DNA from 3 places in the Moritella sp. F3 genome. Region 2 is predicted to be linked to each of the others. Evidence: riboswitches for the same ligand, from Rfam matches in the RefSeq annotation. Region 2 holds a riboswitch; each other region holds the start of a gene.
What was found. Region 2 has a riboswitch for thiamine pyrophosphate ahead of thiC (phosphomethylpyrimidine synthase ThiC). Riboswitches for the same ligand answer to the same signal wherever they lie in the genome.
Positions count from the first base shown of each region.

Region 1 (3,251 bases), on a different contig from region 2:
TTTGTAATGATATGCCTGTTGCTTGCCATAACATTGGCTGGCTAAGCACGCTAAGGGTATTACTGTTAATACCGCTGCTTAGGATCGCCAGCATTGGCGGCGCTAATAAACAACTCGCGAGGATAAAGCTAAGACCATCGCAGACTTTACTGTTGAGGCTATGGCAATCGGGGCGACGGAAGTAATTACCAGATGGCGCTGACATAGGTTGTGATTTTAAAAATATGGCACTAAAAAGCATTAAGGCGACAGTGATCGCGACTTGAATTATCGCTAAGGCAACTGCTTGCTCGATATCAAATTCAAATTTGAGCGCTTGATAGATAGCGACTTCAAGGGTTGCATAATCAGGCCCCCCACCGAGGGACATGACAATCGCGAAACTGGTAAAGCACAGCATAAAGATAAGGCTAATTAACGAGGGTAATTGCTGCTTTATCTTCGGCCATTCTAAGGTAATGAAGATGTGTCGTGATTGCATGTTTAGCTGACTCGCCAAGCGCCAAGATTCACTGGGAATAGAGTCGAGGGTTTGCAGTAAAATACGCGTGGCTAACGGTACATTGAAAAATAAATGCGCCAGTAGAATACCAGTTAAGCCATAAATATAATGACCAGTTTCAATATTAAAGAAACCTAAAATTTGGTTCACCCAGCCATTTTTACCGTGCACGGCGACAATACCAAAGATGGCAATGATGATGGGCAATACTAACGATAAATTAAATAGTTTGATGATTAATTGTTTACCAACAAATTCTCGGCGTGAAAAAGCCCGTGCCAGCGGGATCGCCAAACCAATACTTAAGCCGGTAGATAAGGCTGCCTGGTAAAAACTAAAACGAATGACATGTTGGGTGTAGGAGTCAGCAAGTACACTGCTAAAGTCTAACTCGGCTTGTGAAAAATTAAGCAGGGCAGTAAAACTACCGCCTACTAGGAGTAAAATGATGCTGATGGCGAGCAAGGCGCTACACCACCAGTATTTATGCGAATTCGCGTTCATAATTTTGATTAGTTATCGACGAATTATTGAGTAACAGCGTTACGCCATTCCTTCACCCAAGATTTACGTGATTGCGCGACTTCTTCAGGCGTGAATTCAATCGTTTTAGCTGGAGTGATCAGTTTTTCAAACTCGCTTGGTAATGCGGCCGCTTGTTTTGCTGGTAGCATCCAGTTGCCTGTCGCTATCACGTCTTGAAAAGCAGGGCTAAGTACAAATGCCATGAATTGATCGGCTAACTCAGGATTTGCCGTATCTTTTAAACGAGCCACCACTTCTGTTTGTTGATAGTGACCTTCAGTGAATTCAGCCGCTTTATATTTAAATTCGCTCTCTGCAATCATGTGGTAAGCGGGTGATGTAGCATAGCTTAATACCATGTCTGCTTCGCCTTTTAAGAACATACCGTAAGCTTGGCTCCAGCCTTTCGTGATCGTCACTGTTTTATCTGCAATCTGTTGCCATGCTTGTGGTGCTTGATCACCATAAACTGCTTTAACCCATAACATAAAGCCTAGGCCTGGTGTGCTGGTGCGTGGATCTTGATAGATGATGCTCAGATCTTTACGTTCGATCAGTTCCGCTAGGCTTGTTGGTGGATTGGTCAACTTTTCACTGTCGTAGATAAAAGCAAAGTGGCCGTAATCAAATGGAATGAAGTATTCGTTAGTCCAAGCGTTTGGCAGTGATAATTTACTGGTGTCTTGTTGGTGTGGTGCAAGCAGTTTGGTTTTTACCGCTTCAGCCATCAGGTTGTTGTCTAAACCTAATAGTACGTCAGCCTTGGTGTATTTACCTTCGAGTTTAACGCGGTTAAGAATACTCACGCCGTCTTCTAAAGCGACTAAGTTCAAGGTGCAATTACAGTCCGCTTCAAATGCTGTTTTTACTTTTGGACCAGGGCCCCAGTCAGATGCAAATGAATCGTAGGTATAGACATTTAATACTGGTTTTTCGGCTGCAATAGCAACTGATAGTGAAGGTAATAGTAGGGCCGTATAAAGTGCTAGTTTTTTGATCGTGTGCTTCACGTGTTCTCCTAGAATGTGAAGCATAGAACTTATGACTCGGTAATGCGTACTTATCTGTGCATTATTTCTTAACGCAGATATGAACCAGTCTGTCGAATCTCATTCCTATGCCAGCATTATCTGGTTCAAGTTAATACGGGTGTTATCTCAGCCACTGTGACTCTGTTATTAAAAGTCTGGTAGCACCCCGATGAGTGAGCGCACATTGTATTTTTATTTGCTCTAAAGTGCCAGTGAGATTGACGATTATTGTTATAAAAATAAAGTGCATGAGTTATGTGCTGTGTTGTGGAGAGCCACAGGACGCTGAGTTACTTTAGATAATATGAATATGCATCGTTTTATTGGTATTCGTGACGCTGTTTATTGGTAACTACTTTATTATAAAACCATGCGTTATCACTTTAGTTATTATTCATTGATATAGATCATAATTGTTGGTGTGGTTTTTGTAGTGGCTGGATTTGTGTCATGCTATATTCCGTGTATCTTAAGGAGGTTTCTCTTCTTTGACTTATCGCTATATTTACCCCCGTTTTTTTATTACAGGATTTATATAAAATGAAAACAATTAATCGATTACTTGAGTGCACTAGCCACTCTTTAATTGTGCGTTATTTTGGTCGGTTATTCCGCTAATAAAACACCCCGATTGTTTTTGTATCCTCGTATCTGAATTTATACATAACTTTATTACATTACTCGTCTTCAAAATTTAACTATTTTGTGTCATCGATGACGCATTTTTATTTTTTTGCGTGTATTTTTAAAGCTATTTTTATCTCCATTCATTTACGTAATAAATCCTGAAATATATCTGTCTTTGACTCTATTAAAGATCATTAAATATGCTGTGTCTGAGTACTTCGTCCTCGGCTTTTATTGGCGTCTTTTAATTTTAAGATCTTCTTTAGCGAGTCGATATCTTCGTGGCTTTTATTATGTTGTGAAATGAATTTTGAATTATTCAATTCTTTAATTCAATAAATATAGGCTCATCAAACTGAATGAATATACCTACGCGAGTTAGCTACTCTCGACCTCAAAACCATCAAGGCTGGCGAGCTGAGATTTTCTTAAAGTATGGCGTTAAGCGTGATAAAACAAGGTTACTTGAACGTCAGCAGCTTGGCCCTTTAATGGTTCAGAAAACTTTTTTCCCCGAAGGAAATACCTGTCATACCTATTTACTTCACCCGCCAGGTGGTGTGGTA
Region 1 is NZ_BLRL01000011.1:89,781-93,031, reverse strand. Features, by position in the region: gene thiP (thiamine/thiamine pyrophosphate ABC transporter permease) at 1-1,006, opposite strand, end outside; gene thiB (thiamine ABC transporter substrate binding subunit) at 1,030-2,037, opposite strand; TPP riboswitch at 2,124-2,237, opposite strand; gene JFU56_RS16860 (urease accessory protein UreD) at 3,045-3,251, shown strand, end outside.
Region 1: it holds a riboswitch for thiamine pyrophosphate, as region 2 does, so the genes downstream of both, thiB (thiamine ABC transporter substrate binding subunit) here and thiC (phosphomethylpyrimidine synthase ThiC) in region 2, are expected to answer to the same signal.

Region 2 (3,251 bases):
TCGAGTCTGGTAGCATCCTTGCTAACTGGGACCCGCATACTCACCCAATCATCACAGAGGTGGCTGGTCAAATTAAGTTTGTTGACTTAATTGAAGGTATTACGGTTACTAAGCAAACGGATGATCTAACGGGTCTATCTAGCACGGTAATTCTTGATCCTGCAGCACGTGTTGCTGCTGGTAAAGATATGCGTCCTATGGTTAAACTTGTTGATGCAGCAGGTAATGATTTATTCATTCCTGGTACAGAAGTTATTGCACAATACTTCTTACCTGCAAACGCAATCGTTAACCTAGAAGATGGCGCGTTAGTGACTATTGGTGAAGCGTTAGCACGTATTCCTCAAGAAAGCTCGAAAACACGTGATATTACGGGTGGTCTACCACGCGTAGCGGATCTGTTTGAAGCGCGTCAGCCTAAAGATGCAGCTATCTTAGCGGAAATCTCAGGTACTATTAGTTTCGGTAAAGAAACTAAAGGTAAACGTCGTCTAGTTATCACACCGACTGATGGTGCTGAAGCTTACGAAGAGATGATCCCTAAATGGCGTCACTTGAACGTGTTTGAAGGTGAGAAAGTTGCAATTGGTGAAGTTATCGCCGATGGCCCTGAATCAGCTCACGATATTCTACGTCTACGTGGCATTAGCCATGTTGCGAACTATATCGCAAACGAAGTTCAAGAAGTATACCGTCTGCAAGGCGTTAAGATTAACGATAAGCACATTGAAACTATCGTTCGTCAAATGCTACGTAAAGCTAACGTTGTATCTGCTGGTGACAGTAACTTCCTACAAGGTGAACAAGCTGAAGTTTCACGTCTGAAAATTGCTAACCGTCAGCTAGAAGCTGAAGGCAAGCAACCAGCCGTGTTCCAGCATATCCTTATGGGTATTACTAAAGCGTCTCTTGCAACTGAGTCATTCATCTCTGCTGCATCTTTCCAAGAAACAACACGTGTTCTAACAGACGCTGCTGTACATGGTAAGATTGATGACCTTCGTGGTCTGAAAGAGAACGTTATCGTTGGTCGTCTGATCCCTGCAGGTACAGGTTTCTCTTACCACCAAGAACGCGCTAAAATGCGTGCTGGTAAGGTAGAAGAAGCTATGCCAGAGATCACTACTGATGAAGCTGAACAGAACTTAGCTAACCTATTAAATAACCTTTAATTGATTTGCTGAATGCAATTAAAGTTGTTAGCAAGTGATGACAGACCCACTGATTCACTTGCTGACTATTATTGAATAGTGAAGGCGCCCTTTATAGGGCGCCTTTTTTTTGCTTGTTTTTTAACGCTATACCAGTCTATACTCTGACACATCTTGTCGGAGTGCTTTAGGGCTGAGACCATTTAAATATGGGATCCGTGGAACCTGATCAGGCTAATACCTGCGTAAGGAAACAAGAGTGATTAATACAATAGCGTTAATAATATTGCCAATTTGTACGGGGGATCTGTAACAATTGACATCTTATTTACCGCTGTATTTGGACTTAAACTAATATAGTCTTATCACCACTCTCCATACTCAACGACAAGCAATCATCTTATTTAAAGGAATGAATGCTATGTCTGCTAATAATATAAATACCAACAGCAATACAAATCTAGATAAATCCAAAAAACCTACACGTCGTGAAAACCGTGAAAACGCCCAAGAATTTATTAACAACCTCAGTTGTGAACCCTTTCCAAATTCCGAAAAAATCCATCTCACTGGCAGCCGTGATGATTTAAGAGTCGCGATGCGCAAGATTAATCTTGATGAAACGCTAGTTGCAGGCAGTAAAGATGAACCTGTATATGAATACAACGAATCCATCCCAATCTACGATACTTCAGGTGCCTATACCGATCCTGCGATTGAAATTAACGTGCATCAAGGTTTACCTAAATTAAGGCAAGGCTGGATTGCAGAACGTAACGATATTGAAGAACTCGAAATCGTTACTTCACAGTTTGCTCAGCAACGTCTTGCAGACGATGGTATCGACCATATTCGTTTCGAACATCTACCTAAACCACTTAAAGCGATCGATGGCCAAAACGTTACTCAGATGCATTATGCGCGTAACGGTATCATCACTCCGGAAATGGAATATATCTCGATCCGTGAAAACATGGGGCGCGAGTTGATCCGCAATGAGCTGTTATTAAAGCAACATGCCGGTAATGATTTTGGTGCGAGTATTCCGGATCTTATTACTCCTGAATTTGTTCGAGAAGAAGTCGCCCGTGGTCGTGCGATCATTCCTGCTAACATTAATCACCCTGAATCTGAGCCAATGATCATCGGCCGTAATTTTTTAGTTAAAGTGAATGCCAATATTGGTAATTCGTCAGTGACATCGTCGATTGAAGAGGAAGTGGAGAAGCTCGTATGGGCTACACGCTGGGGTGCTGACACGGTGATGGACTTATCCACAGGCCGTAATATTCATGAAACCCGTGAGTGGATCCTGCGTAATTCACCTGTTCCGATCGGCACAGTTCCGATCTATCAAGCCTTAGAGAAGGTAAATGGGATCGCCGAGGATCTTACTTGGGAAGTCTTCCGTGATACGTTGATCGAACAAGCTGAGCAGGGGGTTGATTACTTCACGATCCATGCTGGGGTATTATTGCGTTATGTGCCGATGACTGCAAAACGTCTTACCGGGATCGTTTCTCGAGGTGGATCGATTATGGCGAAATGGTGTTTAACACACCATAAAGAAAACTTTGCTTATGATCATTTCGAAGAAATTTGTGCGATTTGTAAAGCATACGATGTATCACTGTCGTTAGGTGATGGTATGCGCCCGGGTTCTGCGGCTGATGCCAATGATGAAGCGCAATTTGCTGAATTACAAACGCTCGGAGAGCTGACTAAAGTAGCTTGGCAGCAAGATGTGCAAGTTATTATCGAAGGCCCTGGTCATATCCCAATGCACATGATTAAAGAGAATGTTGAAAAACAACTCGATATTTGTCATGAAGCGCCATTTTATACTTTAGGCCCACTAACGACAGATATCGCCCCAGGTTATGATCACTTTACCTCGGGTATTGGTGCTGCGCAAATCGGTTGGTACGGTTGTGCTATGTTGTGTTACGTAACGCCCAAAGAACATTTAGGCTTACCGAATAAAGAAGATGTTAAGCAAGGCATGATCACCTATAAAATATCTGCTCATGCAGCTGATTTGGCCAAAGGTTTTCCGGGTGCTCAAATCCGTGACAATGCGATGTCAAAGGCTCGTTTTGA
Region 2 is NZ_BLRL01000017.1:32,221-35,471, reverse strand. Features, by position in the region: gene rpoC (DNA-directed RNA polymerase subunit beta') at 1-1,172, shown strand, start outside; TPP riboswitch at 1,320-1,421, shown strand; gene thiC (phosphomethylpyrimidine synthase ThiC) at 1,573-3,251, shown strand, end outside.

Region 3 (3,251 bases), on a different contig from region 2:
TAAAAGAAGTACCTTTAGCTATGTTCCAAATGTTTGACTCTTTACCTATGGGTGATGTGCTATCAATGCTAGCTGTACTGTTAGTATTAGTATTCTTCATCACTTCTTCGGACTCTGGTTCACTGGTTATCGACAGCATCACTGCTGGTGGTAAAGTTGATGCTCCAGTACCACAACGTGTGTTCTGGGCATTCATCGAAGGTGCAATCGCTGCAGCACTGCTTTGGGTTGGCGGTACGCAAGCAATTGAAGCCTTACAAGCAGGTGCAATCTCAACGGCACTGCCATTCACAGTGATCTTATTGGTTATGTGCGTGAGCTTGATTATGGGTTTAAGAACAGAGCAACATAATCGTAAGTAATTAACGCATTCGATTTTCGACTATGGAAATCTAATCGACGATATTGAAGCATGAAAAAGGCCACGCGTTAATGTAACGCGTGGCCTTTTTGTTAGCCATAAGTCAATCAAGTGATCGACTATCACCATCATATTATTGCGTTAAGCTCACTTCATTAGCTTCAATATTTAGCTCAGCAAGTTTATTAAGTAAGGCCTCAATATTTTTCTTACCTGAACCTTCATTCGCCATTTGTAGGCGCGCGACGCCAGAAAAAGCATCACCGAAAGTGGCTGTATGCGGTGCTTCAACAGCTTCATCAAGAATCACTTTTCCGCTTACAGTATCAGTCAGTGTGTATTTAACCTTGGTTGTAACAGTCATATCAAGACCAAATAATGGCTGTTCAACATCGACAATTCTCGCTGATAGTTGATACTTCCCCTTTTCTGAGAAAAGCCCTTGTTCTAATAGACTTTCTTTAATTGCATCAGAAAAAGCAACATCACTGATCTCTGACGTCCAAGCTGCATTCGTATCTTCACCACCAGTGACTGACGACAAGGCCAAATTGTTTTGAACAACAGCTGGATAAGATTTTTGCTCGCCTTGGTAAACCATATTCTCAACCTGTGCACCCGATGCACAACCCACTAAATATAAGCATGTTGCAATTACCAGTGTTTTTTTAACTAGCTTCATTTCCCATTCCTTTGTTTTTATAATAATCAAGAGTTGTATCTTCCAATATTTTATCAAAACAACAAGTAAACCTAATGTTAAATAAAATATCCCATTGATTTTATTTAACATTATATATTAGGTCAACCATCGCAATATAACTTAATAGGTATTTGTGACATCACAACAAATAGCTTCACCTTCAGAAAAGTTAAATGCGAGTCTTAAAGCCGCTAAAATTAAAATTCTTAAAGCATGACTTAATTGTTTTATTGCGCTTTCAACAAAACTTGTTACTATTGCCGCCTATATAGTCGGGGGGCCTAAAGGCTGAGAGCGCAAATTGCGAGACCCGTTGAACCTGATTCAGTTAACACTGACGTAGGGAACTATCAGTCTTGCTACTCCTGATTTGACCTCCCCGTCTTTCAATCTTTGGCTCGATAAAGTTCCTACGCGTCTGTACTAGGGATATTTATGCTAAAGGCTACAACCAACACATCAACATCTATTTCGTTACCGCTTTCATTAAAGCAAAAATCACTTAAAAATAGCCAATCAACACCAATCGTATTAACGATCGCAGGATCTGATAGTGGCGGCGGTGCAGGCATTCAAGCTGATATCAAAGCAATCTCTGCAACTGGCAGTTATGCATGTTCTGCAATTACCGCGATCACCGCACAGAACACCCTGGGGGTATCCGCGATATTCCCTATCCCACTGGAACATATTAACAATCAACTCGATGCAGTCTTTAGCGATTTAAACGTCGTCGCAGTAAAAGTGGGCATGCTGGCAGACCGCGAGATCATCAAGGTTGTAGCAGCGAAAATTAAACAATATAAACCGAAATTTTTAGTTGTAGATCCAGTCATGGTTGCCACCAGCGGCGATTTACTGTTAAAAGAATCAGCCATCAACACCCTTAAGTCAGAGTTATTACCACTTGCCGACTTGATCACCCCTAATTTACCGGAAGGTGCAGCTTTAACAGGTTCATCGCTGCCGACTTGCGAGGATGATATGGGCGCGATGATCAACGCATTACGCCAACTTAACGTCAATGCAGTACTACTCAAGGGCGGTCATTTAGAGCAAGATGAAAACAGTAACGACCTGCTTATATTCCAAGATCATTTCGAGCTGTTAACCGCAAAACGGGTTAATACCCACAATACCCACGGTACAGGCTGTACCTTATCGTCTGCCATTGCATCTTATTTGGCGCAAGGACACGAATTACTGCAAGCGGTAAAGCTGGGTAAAAAATACATATCCAACGCAATTGCGCATGCAGATGAATTAGACATAGGTAGTGGTCATGGTCCGGTCAATCATTTCTTCGCTGGCCACGCTGATGTCTAGCTCATCACAAGCAGTATTAGCGCCGACAGATAACAAGAACAGTTTAATGGTCAATGACCTTGCTGTGAACATAACCATTGCCAAAGGTTATTTACGCTATCACGACAGTATCGACCCTGTATTAAGCGAGTTTGATATGAGGATACCCGCAAGACAGTGGACATGTATCCTAGGTCGTAGCGGCTGTGGGAAAACCTCGCTGTTGCGTTATCTTGCTGGGCTGTTAGATCAACAGGTGACTTGGTCAGGTGAATGCTTAGTTGGCGCGAATCATCAAGTATTAACTGACTTAAACAATCAAGTTGCTTACATGGCGCAACAGGACTTACTACTACCTTGGTTATCCGTACTCGATAATGTCACGCTAAGTAGTCAGTTTGGCGCAAAGCCATCGAAAGCAAACAAAGATAAAGCGCTCAGTTTACTGGCGAAAGTCGGACTTGCTGACAACGCTAACCATTTTCCACAACAACTGTCTGGCGGTATGCGTCAACGGGTAGCGCTAGCAAGAACGTTAATGCAAGATAAGCCAGTGGTATTAATGGATGAACCATTTTCCGCCTTGGATGCAGTGACCCGCTATCGATTACAAGATCTAGCTTGTGCATTGTTAAAGGATAAGACAGTGGCCTTAATAACGCATGATCCCCAAGAAGCCATTCGCCTCGCCGATCATATCTATATCATGCAAGGCACACCAGCTAGTGCAACACAGTTACAACTACCATCAAGCTCAACACCACGTCTATACGATGCAGAATGTGCCCAATTACAGCAACGTATTATGCGTTGTTTAGCGCAAGAGTTTGAGCAGGGAATGGAAACTGAAAATGAGTGAGTTAATCAATACTACCCCAGCGG
Region 3 is NZ_BLRL01000003.1:313,021-316,271, reverse strand. Features, by position in the region: gene JFU56_RS07675 (BCCT family transporter) at 1-362, shown strand, start outside; gene JFU56_RS07670 (hypothetical protein) at 495-1,043, opposite strand; TPP riboswitch at 1,328-1,427, shown strand; gene thiD (bifunctional hydroxymethylpyrimidine kinase/phosphomethylpyrimidine kinase) at 1,500-2,390, shown strand; gene JFU56_RS07660 (ABC transporter ATP-binding protein) at 2,383-3,228, shown strand; gene JFU56_RS07655 (ABC transporter permease) at 3,221-3,251, shown strand, end outside.
Region 3: it holds a riboswitch for thiamine pyrophosphate, as region 2 does, so the genes downstream of both, thiD (bifunctional hydroxymethylpyrimidine kinase/phosphomethylpyrimidine kinase) here and thiC (phosphomethylpyrimidine synthase ThiC) in region 2, are expected to answer to the same signal.